Regions from separate parts of the Streptomyces sp. NPDC059201 genome, predicted to be linked through region 2. Evidence: predicted binding sites of a transcription regulator. Region 2 holds the regulator's gene; the other holds the start of a gene.
The links. Region 2 encodes HspR, which represses chaperone genes until heat shock. Its sites were predicted from a motif close to TTGAGNNNNNNNNNCTCAA; they were not measured.
Positions count from the first base shown of each region.

Region 1: a site for HspR is predicted at 3,899-3,917, ahead of lon (endopeptidase La). Genes of this name have one in related genera too.

Region 1 covers NZ_JBHZBB010000008.1:416,040-423,188, reverse strand. Annotated here, with positions in the region: gene surE (5'/3'-nucleotidase SurE) at 1-437, opposite strand, end outside; gene ACFXMG_RS26295 (glycoside hydrolase family 3 protein) at 639-2,384, opposite strand; gene ACFXMG_RS26290 (TetR/AcrR family transcriptional regulator) at 2,598-3,239, shown strand; gene ACFXMG_RS26285 (hypothetical protein) at 3,262-3,777, opposite strand; gene lon (endopeptidase La) at 3,940-6,351, shown strand; gene ACFXMG_RS26275 (glutamate--cysteine ligase) at 6,419-7,149, opposite strand, start outside.
Region 2 covers NZ_JBHZBB010000007.1:108,806-115,954, reverse strand. Annotated here, with positions in the region: gene dnaK (molecular chaperone DnaK) at 1-611, shown strand, start outside; gene grpE (nucleotide exchange factor GrpE) at 608-1,291, shown strand; gene dnaJ (molecular chaperone DnaJ) at 1,326-2,504, shown strand; gene ACFXMG_RS22810 (heat shock protein transcriptional repressor HspR) at 2,509-2,961, shown strand; gene ACFXMG_RS22805 (hypothetical protein) at 3,031-3,549, opposite strand; gene ACFXMG_RS22800 (helix-turn-helix transcriptional regulator) at 3,546-4,526, opposite strand; gene ACFXMG_RS22795 ((2Fe-2S)-binding protein) at 4,872-5,201, shown strand; gene ACFXMG_RS22790 (pyridoxamine 5'-phosphate oxidase family protein) at 5,303-5,707, opposite strand; gene clpB (ATP-dependent chaperone ClpB) at 5,835-7,149, shown strand, end outside.

The sequences.
Region 1 (7,149 bases), on a different contig from region 2:
CAGGCGCCCTCGGCGACGCACACGCCGAAGACCGCGCCCTTGGACGGCGCGCCGGCGCAGTCGTTCTCGTAACCGGCGGGCAGGGCGGTACGGCGCTGAGCGGTGAGGGCCCCGCCGTTGGTCACGGCCGTGCCCTTCCCGGACTGCACCTGCCAGGGGGCCATCACCACGACGTCCGCCCCCGCGGCGCACATCGCACGGCGGAGCTCGTACAGCCCGAGCCCGTCGGAGTTGCTCGCCTTCGCGGCTCTCATGGAGTCGTCGTTGGAGATGAGGATCCGCAACCCGGCAAGCGGGCGCGAGTGCTGGGGCTGGTGGTGGGACTGGGGCTGAGGCTGGGGCTTCGCCCGGTCCGCCGCGGGGGTGGTCGCGAAGGCGGTGGCGCCCAGGCCGGCGAGTACGGCTGCTGCTGCGGTCAGCGCGAGGGTACGGCGCATGGCGGTGCGTCCTTTCATGGGCATGACAGGTTGGTGGCGGTGCCGATGTGGTGGATCCGGGGCCCGGCCCCCCACGGGCGGGCCCCGGATCGCGTGCGGGGCCGTCAGGTCCCCGCGGTCTGTGGCTGGATCCGGCAGGTTGGATCCAGAAGGTTGGATCCAGGCTTTCGGGCCTGGGATCCAATGGCTGGTTCTCTCGGGTCAGAGCTCCAGGCCGTGCCCATGCGCGAAGACCGGATCCACCGTGTCGTTCGGCACGTCGGGCCGCGCCGCGCGGACCGCGTCCATCGAGCGCGGGAGTTCGAAGGGGAGGCGGCCTTCCGCGCGGGCGCGGCCGAACGCGACATCGAGGAGGGCGGCGTCGCTCGCGCCGTAGTCGGCGAGGAGGGCGGCGGCTTGGGTGGCGATCTCGGGGAGGACGGCGGGGCGTTCCAGGTTGACGCAGACGACGGTGGGGACTGTGGCCAGCAGGGCGAGGATGCGGCCGAGTTCCGGTTCCTCGAAGGCGAGGGTGCCGGAGTGGAAGAAGGACTCGAAGCGGCCGGGGCGGTCCTCGTAGGGGGTGCGGAGGCGGAGGACGGCGAGGTCGGCCTCTTCCGGGGCGGCGACGACCTCGCCGTACGCCGCCGCGATCTCGGGGTCGACGCCCTCGACGTACAGCCGGGGGCGGCCGGAGAGCGGCAGGGGGCCGCTGGTGAGGACGGTCAGCGAGCGGCGCTGCGCGGCGGCGCCGGCGGCGGTGAAGTCGGTGCGGCCGACGGTCTCGGCGGCCTCGTCGGGGTCGACGTACCGCCGCTCGTCGAAGAGGCCGAGCAGGAACTTCTCGCGCAGCAGGCGGCGTACGGAGGCGTCGACGCGGGCCTCGGGGATCCGGCCGGAGGCCATCAGCTCCACGATCACCTCGGGGCACTGCTCGCCGCCGAACTGGTCCACGCCCGCGTCCAGCGCCTTCGCGGTCCGTTCGGCGACGCTCAGGTGCTCGACGCCCCAGGCGCGGGCCTCGTGCGGCTCGCCGAAGATCACCGAGTCGGTGAGGAGGCCCCAGTCGGCGCAGACGATCCCGCCGAAGCCGAGTTCCTCGCGGAGCAGGCCGGTGATGACGCCCTTGTTGAAGCCGAATCCGACCTCCTCCCAGTCGGTGCCGATCGGCTGTCCGTAGTACGGCATCATCTGCGAGCAGCCGGCGGCGATCGCGGCCCTGAAGGGCTCCAGGTGCAGGTCGCGCAGGCCGCCCGGGTAGACCTGCTCCTTGCCGTGCGGGAAGTGCGGGTCCTCGCCGTCCTTCTGCGGGCCGCCGCCCGGGAAGTGCTTGACCATCGCGGCCACCGAGTCCGGGCCGAGCGTCTCGCCCTGGAGGCCGCGGACGTACGCCTCCACCAGCTCGCCGGTCAGCTTGGCGTCGGAGCCGAAGGTGCCGGACTGGCGGGACCAGCGGGGCTCGGTCGCGAGGTCGATCTGCGGGTGGAGCGCGGTGCGGAAGCCGACGGAGAGGTACTCGCGGCGGACGGTGTCGGCGAAGCGGAAGACCAGCTCCGGATCGCGGACGGCGGCGAGGCCGAGGGCCTCGGGCCAGGCGGAGAAGGCGCCGGAGTTGAAGGAGGCGCCGATGTTGTCGGTGAAGGCGTGGCGCGGGTCGGTGGAGAGGCTGACCGGGATGCCGAGCCGGGTGCCGGCCGCGAGCTCCTGGATCGCGTTGTGCCACTGGGCCATCTCGCGGGCGCCGTGGCTGCCGAGGAGGTTGAAGTGGGTGAGGCCGCGTCCGGCGATGAGTTCCGGGGTGGTGAACCGGGAGAGCGCGGCGTCGGGCTCGGTGACGGGGGTGCCGTCCGGGTTCATCGTCAGGATCGTGTGGAAGAGCTGTCCGGCCTTCTCCTCCGGAGTCATCCGGGCGAGGAGGTCCTCGACGCGCTCGTCCACGGGGCGACCGGCGTCCTGATAGGGGTGCATCGCGTCCGTACCTGACCTTTCGTGACCGAGCGGACGGGTTCACGGGGTCGGCGTACCGCGCTCCCGGGGCCCGTGCGGGGCTCCGCCGGGTGCGGCGCCGCTCTCGACGGGGCTCAGGCTAAGCGCGAAAACCGAGTGGGTACTAGGTTTGTCATATGTGAGCTGGATCACAGGGTGAGGGGGTGGGTTACGCGGCGCGGCTAAGGTGGCCGCATGCCGGAGAAGAAGGTCACCGCGACCGCCAAAAGCGCAGGTCGCGGCAGCTATGCCGTCGGTGACGCCCGCCGTCGGCTGATCCTGGACACCGCCGTCGAGCACTTCGGGAAGTGGGGGTTCCACGCCTCCTCCCTCGCCCGCATCGCCCACGACTGCGGCATCACCCAGGGCGGCCTGCTGCACCACTTCCGCAGCAAGGAGGACCTCCTCCTCTCGGTCCTGGCGCAGAGCGAGGAGCATGACGTCGAGCGCCTCTTCAGCACCGAGCTGGAGTCGTACGCGGCGTTCCTCGACGCGCTGGTCCGGCTGATCGAGGACAACACCCGGCGCCCCGGCATCGTCCGCATGTTCAACGTCCTCGTCGGCGAGTCCGGGAACGTCGGCCACCCCGCCCACGCGTACTTCAAGGAGCGGTACGCGCGCGTGCTCGCCCACAGCGTCGACCGCCTGGAGGACGCCGTCCGGCGCGGCGAACTCCGCCCTGGCCTCGACTGCCAGGGCATCGCCCAGGAGTACCTCGCCGTCATGGACGGCCTCCAGATCCAGTGGGCCCTGGCCCCGGACTCCATGGACATGCCCACCCGCGTACGGGCCTACCTGCAACGCCAGTACGAGTCGATCCGCGCGACGGCGGACTAGCCCGCGCCCGCCGGCCCGCCGTTCACGGGGAGGTCGGGGGGCCGCCCTCGGGGAGGGCGTCGAAGACGCGTTGGAGGGCGGCGGGGCGTTCGCCGTCGTCGGCGATCACGACGCGGTCGTCGTACGTCACGGAGTACTGGAAGCCGTCGGCGACGGGCCGGCCGGACGGCCGGTCGGGCACGCGCGCGTAGGCGGGGTCCGTGAGGGCCGCGCGGAGTTCGGCCAGCGCTTCGGGGGTCATCCGCCCGTCGCGCGGTTCCTTGTTCCGGGACCGGAGGGTCCAGGACCCGTCCTCGCGGACGACGAGCCGGTTGTCCACCCCGGCGAAGCCCCCGCTCACCCCCACCTCCACCAGTACGGCCCCGGCCCGGGGCTCCGTGGTCGCCGTGCCGTGCGTCCCCGTGGCCCCGCCGCCCCGATCCGCCGAACCCGGCACACCGGCCTCGGCGCACCCGCCGACCCCCAGGACCACCGCCACCGCCACGGCCGGCACCGCACCCCACACCCGCCCGCGCCCGCGCGCCACACCACTCTCCATGCCCCCGAGCATGCCCACCCCCAGCCCCCTGCGCAGCCGGAACGCGCCAGGCCGCGCACGGCTCCACGGGTGATCGCTCACAGCGAACACCCCCCGGGGAACATTCACGCGCTCACATGCATTGAGTCGGCATAGCTCAACTTGACTGCCGAAGGGGAGATCATGGCTTCTGAGTCCGAGGTGTCCGTGCCGCTGACGGTGCCTGTGCTGCCGCTCGATGACGAGGTCGTGCTGCCTGGAATGGTGGTGCCGCTGGATCTGTCGGACAACGATGTGCGGGCCGCTGTGGAGGCGGCTCAGGCGGCTGCTCGTGGGGGGAGTGGGAAGCCGCGGGTGTTGTTGGTGCCGCGGGTGGACGGGACGTACGCGGGGATCGGGGTGCTCGGGATCGTCGAGCAGGTCGGGCGGCTGTCGGACGGGGATCCCGGCGCGCTGATCCGGGGTATCGGGCGCGTGCGCATCGGGGCCGGGACGACCGGGCCCGGCGGGGCGCTCTGGGTCGAGGGGAGCGTCGTCGAGGAGACCGTGCCCGATCCGCTGCCCGGCTCCGTGGCCGAGCTGGTCAAGGAGTACAAGGCGCTCGCCACCAGCTGGCTGAAGAAGCGCGGCGCCTGGCAGGTCGTCGACCGCGTCCAGCAGATCGACGGCGTCGGCGCGCTCGCCGACAACTCCGGGTACTCGCCCTTCCTCGGCGTCGAGCAGAAGGTCGCGCTCCTGGAGACCGCCGACCCCGTCGCCCGCCTCAGGCTCGCCACCGCCCAGCTCCGCGAGCACCTCGCCGAGCAGGACGTCGCCGAGACCATCGCCAAGGACGTCCAGGAGGGCGTCGACAAGCAGCAGCGCGAGTTCCTGCTGCGCCGCCAGCTCGAAGCCGTACGCAAGGAGCTGCGCGAGCTCAACGGCGAGAAGGACGGCGAGGAGTCCGACGACTACCGCGCGCGCGTGGAGGCCGCCGACCTGCCCGAGAGCGTCCGCGAGGCCGCGCTCAAGGAGGTCGACAAGCTGGAGCGGTCCAGCGACCAGTCGCCCGAGGGCTCCTGGATCCGGACCTGGCTCGACACCGTCCTCGAACTGCCGTGGAACGAGCGGACCGAGGACCGGTACGACATCCAGGACGCCCGCGCCGTCCTGGACGCCGAGCACGCCGGCCTTGAGGACGTGAAGGAGCGCATCACCGAGTACCTCGCCGTGCGCAAGCGGCGCTCCGAGCGCGGGCTCGGCGTCGTCGGCGGGCGGCGCGGCGGCGCCGTGCTCGCGCTCGTCGGCCCGCCCGGCGTCGGCAAGACCTCAGTCGCCGAGTCCGTCGCCCACGCGATGGGTCGGAAGTTCGTGCGCGTCGCCCTCGGCGGCGTACGCGACGAGGCCGAGATCCGCGGCCACCGGAGGACGTACGTCGGCGCCCTGCCCGGCCGGATCGTGCGGGCGGTCAAGGAGGCCGGGTCCATGAACCCCGTCGTCCTCCTCGACGAGATCGACAAGGTCGGTTCCGACTTCCGCGGCGACCCCGCCGCGGCCCTGCTCGAAGTTCTCGACCCGGCGCAGAACCACACCTTCCGCGACCACTACCTGGAGGTCGAACTCGACCTCTCCGACGTCGTGTTCCTCGCCACCGCCAACGTGCTCGAAGCCATCCCCGAGGCCCTGCTCGACCGCATGGAGCTGGTCCGCCTCGACGGCTACACCGAGGACGAGAAGGTCGTCATCGCCCGCGACCACCTGCTGCCCCGGCAGCTTGAGCGGGCCGGGCTGGAGCCCGGCGAGGTCGTCCTGGAGGAGGCGTCGCTGCGGAAGCTGGCGGGCGAGTACACCCGCGAGGCGGGCGTCCGCACCCTGGAGCGGGCCGTCGCCCGGCTGCTCCGCAAGATCGCGGCCCAGCACGAACTCGGCGACCGCGAGCTGCCGTTCACGATCACGCCCGAGGACCTGCGGGCCCTCATCGGACGCCCGCACCACGTGCCCGAGTCCGCGCAGGACCCGGCCGAGCGGCGTACCGCGGTCCCCGGCGTGGCCACCGGCCTCGCGGTGACCGGCGCGGGCGGCGACGTCCTCTTCGTGGAGGCGTCCCTCGCCGACCCGGAGACCGGCGCCGCCGGGCTGACCCTCACCGGCCAGCTGGGCGACGTGATGAAGGAGTCCGCGCAGATCGCGCTCTCCTTCCTCCGCTCGCACGGCGCGGAGCTGGAGCTGCCCGTCACCGGTCTGAAGGACCGGGGCGTGCACATCCACTTCCCGGCGGGCGCGGTCCCGAAGGACGGCCCGAGCGCGGGCATCACCATGACGACCGCGCTGGCCTCGCTGCTCAGCGGCCGGCTGGTCCGCACCGACGTGGCCATGACCGGCGAGGTCTCCCTCACCGGCCGGGTCCTGCCCATCGGCGGCCTGAAGCAGAAGCTGCTCGCCGCCCACCGGGCCGGCATCACCACCGTCGTCATCCCCAAGCGGAACGAGGCCGACCTGGACGACGTCCCCGCCGAGGTCCTGGAGAAGCTGGAGGTCCACCCGGTGACCGACGTCCGCCAGGTCCTGGAGATCGCCCTGGCCCCGGCGGAGGTCCCGGTCGCCGTGGCGGCCTGAGACCCGACGCCGCGGACACGAGGAGGGGCGCCCCCGGTACGGAGCCGGGGGCGCCCCTCCCGCATGCCTAGAGCGGAGTCGTACGGCGCACGGCGTCGACGATGACCGAGGTCAGGGAGGGGTCGCCGGTGTGGGCGGCCCGTTGGAGGTCCGCGCCGGTGCCGCGGGCCAGGAGCCGCTTGACGCCCGCCTCCGCGCGCTCCCGGTCGCCCGCGTCCTCCAGGGCGGGGCGCACGTGGTCGAGCAGGGCGTACAGCACCTCGCCGGCGGGGAGGGGCCGCCAGCTCCGCGGGTCGAGCAGTTCGCCGCCGAGCCCGTACCGGCTGGCCCGCCAGGCGGCCAGCCGCAGCACGACCGTCGAGACCGGGTCGGGGAGCCGGCCCAGCCGCCACTCCCGCGCCGCAGTCTCCACCAGCGCGCGGCTCAGCACCGCGAGCAGGACCGTGTCCTCCAGGTCCAGGCAGACGTCGCCGACCCGGATCTCCACCGTCGGGTAGCGGCGGGAGAGCCGGGCGTCGAAGTAGACCATGTGGTCGTCGACCAGCACGTCGCTGGCGAGCATCTCGTCCGTGGTCCGCTCGTACGCCTCCACGTCCCCGTACAGCTCGCTCGGGCCGGACATCGGCCAGCGCTGCCACAGCTGGTGGCGCCAGCTCGCGTAACCGGTGTCGACGCCCTGGAAATAGGGGGAGTTGGCGCTGAGCGCGAGGAGTGGCGCCAGCCAGGGCCGTATCCGGTCCAGGACGCCCACGCCCTCCTCGGGCGAGGAGAGGTGGACGTGGACGTGGCAGGCGCAGG
Region 2 (7,149 bases):
TCCAGGTCTACCAGGGCGAGCGCGAGATCGCGGCGTACAACAAGAAGCTCGGCATGTTCGAGCTGACCGGCCTCCCGCCGGCCCCGCGCGGCGTCCCGCAGATCGAGGTCGCCTTCGACATCGACGCCAACGGCATCATGCACGTGACCGCGAAGGACCTGGGCACGGGCAAGGAGCAGAAGATGACCGTCACCGGCGGCTCCTCGCTGCCGAAGGACGAGGTCGACCGGATGCGCCAGGAGGCCGAGCAGTACGCGGACGAGGACCACCGCCGCCGCGAGGCCGCCGAGTCCCGCAACCAGGGCGAGCAGCTCGTCTACCAGACCGAGAAGTTCCTCAAGGACAACGAGGACAAGGTCCCGGGCGATGTGAAGTCCGAGGTCGAGGCCGCTCTCGCCGAGCTGAAGGAGAAGCTCAAGGGCGAGGACACCGCCGAGATCCGCACGGCCACCGAGAAGGTCGCGGCCGTCTCCCAGAAGCTCGGCCAGGCCCTCTACGCCGACGCCCAGGCCGCCCAGGCCGGCGCGCCCGCCGGTGAGGCCAAGGCCGACGACGACGTGGTCGACGCCGAGATCGTCGACGACGAGCCCAAGAAGGACGGCCAGGCGTGAGCGAGGAGACCCCGGGCTTCGAGGAGAAGCCCGACGTCCCCTCCGGCGACGCCGCCGAGGCCGCCGAGTCCACCGAGGACACGGCGGCCCCGGCCGGGGACGCGAACAGCACGCAGGAGGCCGACGCCGGCCTCACCGCCGCCCTGGACCAGGCCCGCGCCGCGCTCACCGAGCGCACCGCGGACCTCCAGCGGCTCCAGGCCGAGTACCAGAACTACCGGCGCCGGGTCGAGCGGGACCGGGTCACGGTCAAGGAGATCGCCGTCGCGAGCCTCCTGTCCGACCTGCTCCCCGTCCTCGACGACGTCGGCCGGGCCCGGGACCACGGCGAGCTCGTGGGCGGCTTCAAGTCGGTCGCCGAGTCGCTGGAGACCGTCGTCGCCAAGATGGGGCTCCAGCAGTTCGGCAAGGAGGGCGAGCCCTTCGACCCGACGATCCACGAGGCCCTGATGCACTCGTACGCGCCGGACGTCACCGAGACGACCTGCGTCGCGATCCTCCAGCCGGGGTACCGGATCGGCGAGCGGACCATCCGGCCCGCCCGCGTGGCCGTCGCCGAGCCCCAGCCGGGCGCCCAGCCCGGCGGAGCGGCGAAGGCCGAGGAGTCGGAGGACTCCAACACGTCCGACAAGTCTGGCAAGTCTGACAAGTCGGCCCCGTCCGACAAGGACAGCGAGTAAGAAGCCGTACCCGTACGCGGGAGGAGGGACGTCGATGAGCACGAAGGACTTCGTCGAGAAGGACTACTACAAGGTCCTCGGCGTCCCCAAGGACGCCACCGAGGCCGAGATCAAGAAGGCGTACCGGAAGCTCGCCCGCGAGAACCATCCGGACGCCAACAAGGGCGACACCAAGGCCGAGGAGCGCTTCAAGGAGATCTCCGAGGCGAACGACGTCCTCGGTGACCCCAAGAAGCGCAAGGAGTACGACGAGGCGCGCGCGCTCTTCGGGAACGGCGGCTTCAGAGCCGGCGGGCCCGGGGGCGGCGGCTCGTTCAACTTCGACCTGGGCGACCTCTTCGGAGGCGGCGCCCAGGGCGGCGCGGGCGGCTTCGGCGGCGGCGGAGGCATCGGGGACGTCTTCGGCGGCCTGTTCAACCGCGGCGGCGGCGCGGGTGCCCGCACCCAGCCCCGGCGCGGCCAGGACATCGAGTCCGAGGTGACGCTCAGCTTCACCGAGGCCATCGAGGGCGCGACCGTGCCCCTGCGGATGTCCAGCCAGCAGCCCTGCACGGCCTGTTCGGGCACCGGCGACAAGAACGGCACCCCCCGGGTGTGCCCGACCTGCGTCGGCACCGGCCAGGTCTCGCGCGGCGGCAGCGGGTCCTTCTCGCTGACCGACCCGTGCGTGGACTGCAAGGGCCGCGGCCTGATCGCCGAGCACCCCTGCGAGGTCTGCAAGGGCTCCGGCCGGGCCAAGTCCTCGCGGACCATGCAGGTCCGGATCCCGGCGGGCGTCTCCGACGGGCAGAAGATCCGGCTGCGCGGCAAGGGCGCCCCGGGCGAGCGCGGCGGGCCGCACGGCGACCTGTTCGTCGTCGTGCACGTCGACTCCCACCCGGTCTTCGGGCGCAAGGACGACAACCTCACCGTGACCGTGCCGGTCTCCTTCACGGAGGCGGCGCTCGGCGGCGAGATCAAGGTCCCGACCCTCGGCGGCCCCGCGGTCACGCTCAAGCTGCCCGCGGGCACGCCGAACGGCCGGACCATGCGCGCCCGCGGCAAGGGCGCGGTCCGCAAGGACGGCACCCGCGGCGACCTGCTGGTGACGGTGGAGGTCGCGGTGCCGAAGGAGCTGGACGACAAGGCCCGCGAGGCCCTGGAGACCTACCGCGAGGCGACCGTCTCGACGGACCCCAGGGCGGAGCTGTTCGAGGCGGCGAAGGGAGCGTGACGCGGTGGACGGGCGCCGACGCAATCCGTACGAACTGACCGACGAGACCCCGGTGTACGTCATCTCGGTGGCGGCACAGCTGTCGGGACTGCATCCGCAGACCCTGCGCCAGTACGACCGCCTGGGCCTGGTCTCCCCGGACCGCACGGCCGGGCGGGGCCGCCGCTACTCGGCCCGCGACATCGAACTGCTCCGTCAGGTGCAGCAGTTGTCGCAGGACGAGGGCATCAACCTGGCCGGCATCAAGCGCATCATCGAGCTGGAGAACCAGGTCGCGGCGCTCCAGGCGCGGGTCGCCGAGCTCTCGTCGGCGGTCGAGGGCGCGGCGGCGGCGATGCGGCAGCGGGAGGCGCAGGTGCATGCCTCGTACCGGCGCGATCTGGTGCCGTACACCGACGTGCAGCAGGCGAGCGCGCTGGTGGTCTGGCGTCCGGCGCCGAAGCGCGGCGGCGAGTAGCCCCGCGCGAGAACACCCGAGAGGGCCCCTTCCCGACCGGGAAGGGGCCCTCTCGCGTGTCCCCCGTGCTCAGGGCGCGATGAGTTCGCCGACGATGTCGCCGAGGGTCTCCCACCAGGGCGCGGCGCCGGTGCCGAACGCGGCGGCGAGGGCGGTGCCGAGGGCGAGGTCGAGCGGGGTGGGGTCGGTGTCCGCCTCCCACTCGTCGATCACCCGCCCGTCGCCGCTGGAGCTCAGCAGGCCGAGCGCCTTCCCGTCGCGGCTGAGCCGGCTCTCCCCGTACGAGCAGGGCACGAGCCGGTAGCGGAGGCCGCCGGTGCGGACGTCCACCCGGTACGAGCGCCGCAGCAGCCGCCCCCGGGACGGCCGGATCACGGCGGGCGCGCCGTCGACGGTGAGGGTCAGCAGAGCGCCCTTGCGCGTGCCGATGGGCGTGTGGGCGTCGGCGGGCGTCCCCGGGGCCCGTACGAGCTCCACGACGGGCAGCCCGTCCCCGGAGACCCGGAGGGTGCCGGCGGGTCCGTCGAGCGCGATGAGCACCGTAGGCGCGTCGGAGGGCGTGTCAGATGGTGTGTGCACGATGGTCATTCGCCCCGTTCGAGAATGCCGGACCGGGCGATCAGGTACCCGAGCTGCGCCCGGCTCCCACTCCCCAGCGTGGCCGCCAACTTCGCGATGTGCGCCCGACAGGTCCGCACGTTCATCCCGAGCCGGCGCGCGATGGCCTCGTCGACGTGGCCTTCGACGAGGAGGCGGGCTATGGAGCGCTGGACGCCGCTGATGCCGCTGAGGTGCGGCTGGTAGGTGACGGGCGCGTCCAGCGGTGTGGCCTGGAGCCAGAACTGGTCGAAGACCCCGCCGAGGTACTCCACGAGCCCCTGGTGGCGGAGTTCGAGGGCGATGGTGCGGTCGCGGCTGGCCGGGACGAAGGCGACCTTGCGGTCGACGATGATGAGCCGGTCGATGATCTCCTCAAGGGTCCGGACCTCGACCTCGGGGCCGATGCGCTCCAAGTACGCCAGGGTGATGGGCTGGTGGCGCGCGGTGTGCTGGTAGAGCGTGCGCATCTTGATGCCGCGGCCGAGCAACGGCCGTACCCGGCGCAGGGCTTCACCGAAGGTGTGGGCGCTGCGGCCCTTGCCGGGCTGTACGGTGAGCAGCTCCGAGGAGCATTCGGCCACGGCGCGGTCCAGGCTGTCGTTGATCCGCTCCATCCCCTCGAGGACGGTGATGGCGTGGGTCATCGAGGGGTCGCGGGTGCCGAGGGCCATGAAGGGTTCGAAGGTGTCGGCGAGGGTGAGGGTCAGCCGCCGGCGCTCCTGGATCTCCTTCTCCAGCGGGTCGAGGAGCCGGGCGAGGGCGGCCGCCGGGGCGACGGGGCGGAGCCATTCGGCGTCGTCGGGATCCGGGCGCAGCAGGTCCAGCTCCATGAGGCAGGGAGCGGACGAGATCTCGGAACGGGCGACCCGGCCTTCTCGGAGGGCTTCCGAGTAGAGCCGAGTGCCCGGTTCGCACAGGTCTGCGTGCGTGTGAGAATGCACCTTTTTAGTAGGTTCTATTCGCATACGTACACCCCCAGGCTCTTGCATTACAGGAACATGATGCATTGGGCGAGTGGTGGAAACGGGAGGAGTGAGCGATCGTCGTGACTTGCGGGGGAGCAGGTAGTTACACACCTTCGAGTGAGGTTGCTCGGTCATGTCCAAGAAGCTCATACGCACCGTAGTCGGTGTCGCGCTGGTGGCTGCTGCAGCTGTGGGCGCGGTCTCGGTGACCCAGGACCCGGGGTGGGGTTCGCAGCCGAAGGTCGTCCTGGCGGACCCGGGTTGGGGTCTGCGGCAGGCGGCGGTCGCCGATCCCGGATGGGGCGCGGCGCCGGCGGCCGACCCTGGATGGGGGTCCGTGAGGGCATGACGGTTCCCGAAGACCCTCGTTTCCGCCGTGAGATGGCGAGTGCTTACCGGTCCGGGTGGCACTTCATCGACCTCGTCACCGCGGTGCCGCGCCGTGGCGAGTCGTTGAAGGTCACCCTCTTCGGCGAGCCGATCGTGGTCGTCCGTGGAGACGATGAGGACATTCGAGCCTATCGCTGCCTCCGCCGCCCGCGCGGCGCCCCACAGCCCGTTCGCTGTGCCATCCGGTACGGCATGATCTTCGTCAACTTGGATCAGCGCGACCACCAGCCGGTCGAGGCGCGCTTCGAGCCCGAGACCCTCTCCGCCACCCCCCGCAGTGCCTGAGCGATTCCCCCGTCGTTGTAGATCGCTCAGGTGCTTCCCCCACACAACGGCGCCATCGCGGACCTGAAACGCGATGGCGCCGTTGTGCTTTTCCGGGGTGGTTACGCGCGGCCCATCGCCCGGGTGAGGGTGATCTCGATGACGACGCGGTCGGGGTTGGGCGTCGGGGTGCGGCCGTAGCGGTCCGCGTAGCGGGCCACCGCGTCGGCGACGGTGTCCGCCTCGGTGCGGACGCGGGCGACGCCCTCCAGGGTGGCCCAGCGCCCCTTGTCGACCTGGCAGACCGCGACCCGCGCGCCCTCCACGCCGGCCGCGAGCACGTTCGCGACCTTCCGGCTGTGCTTGTTGGTGATGACCCGCGCCAGCCCGTTCCCGGGGTCGTACGTGACGCCGACGGCCACCACGTGCGGGGTGCCGTCCGGGCGCGGGGTGGTCAGGGTGCACATGTGGTACTCGCGCCAGAAGCCGAGATACGAGTCCGTGGGGTTCCGCGGGTCAGTCGCCATGCCCGGAAACTACCTCCGCCGCGCCCCCCTCCGATACCTTGAGCGGAATAGACTCAACTTTATGTACGCTGTCTGAGTCAGAACAGACGAGGACCCAGAGGACCACACCCAGGAGGAGACCCCGCACGTGGACGCCGAACTGACCAACAGGAGCCGGGACGCGCTGAACGCGGCGAGCAGCCGCGCCGTGTCCCAGGGGCACGCCGATCTGACCCCGGCCCATCTTCTTCTCGCGCTGCTGGCGGGTCAGGACAACGAGAACATCGTCGACCTGCTCGCCGCCGTCGAGGCCGACCAGGCCGTCGTCCGCGCCGGCGCGGAGCGGCTGCTCGCCGCCCTGCCCAGCGTGACCGGCTCGACCGTCGCGCCGCCGCAGCCCAACCGCGAGCTGCTCGCCGTCATCGCCGACGCCGCCGAGCGCGCGAAGAGGCTCGGCGACGAGTTCCTGTCCACGGAGCACCTGCTCATCGGCCTCGCCGCCCAGGGCGGGCAGGCCGGCCGGCTCCTCGACCAGCAGGGCGCGACCGCCCGCCGGCTCCAGGACGCCTTCGAGAAGGCCAGAGGAGGCCGCCGCGTGACCACCGCCGACCCGGAGGGCTCGTACAAGGCCCTGGAGAAGTTCGGTACGGACTTCACCGCCGCCGCCCGCGAGGGCAAGCTCGACCCGGTCATCGGCCGCGACCACGAGATCCGGCGCGTCGTGCAGGTGCTGTCCCGCCGCACCAAGAACAACCCCGTCCTCATCGGCGAGCCCGGCGTCGGCAAGACCGCCGTCGTCGAGGGCCTCGCCCAGCGGATCGTGAAGGGCGACGTCCCCGAGTCGCTGCGGAACAAGCGGCTGGTCTCCCTGGACCTCGGAGCGATGGTCGCCGGCGCCAAGTACCGCGGCGAGTTCGAGGAGCGGCTGAAGACCGTCCTCTCCGAGATCAAGGAGAGCGACGGCCAGATCATCACCTTCATCGACGAGCTGCACACCGTCGTCGGCGCGGGCGCGGGCGGCGACTCCGCCATGGACGCCGGCAACATGCTCAAGCCCATGCTGGCCCGCGGCGAGCTCCGCATGGTCGGCGCCACCACCCTCGACGAGTACCGCGAGCGCATCGAGAAGGACCCCGCCCTGGAACGCCGCTTCCAGCAGGTCCTCGTCGCCGAGCCGTCCGTCGAGGACACCGTCGCCATCCTCCGCGGCCTCAAGGGCCGGTACGAGGCCCACCACAAGGTGCAGATCAACGACTCCGCCCTGGTGGCCGCCGCGACCCTCTCCGACCGGTACATCACCTCCCGCTTCCTCCCCGACAAGGCCATCGACCTCGTCGACGAGGCCGCCTCCCGGCTCCGCATGGAGATCGACTCCTCCCCGGTCGAGATCGACGAGCTCCAGCGCTCCGTCGACCGGCTCCGCATGGAGGAGCTGGCCCTCGCCAAGGAGACCGACCCGGCCA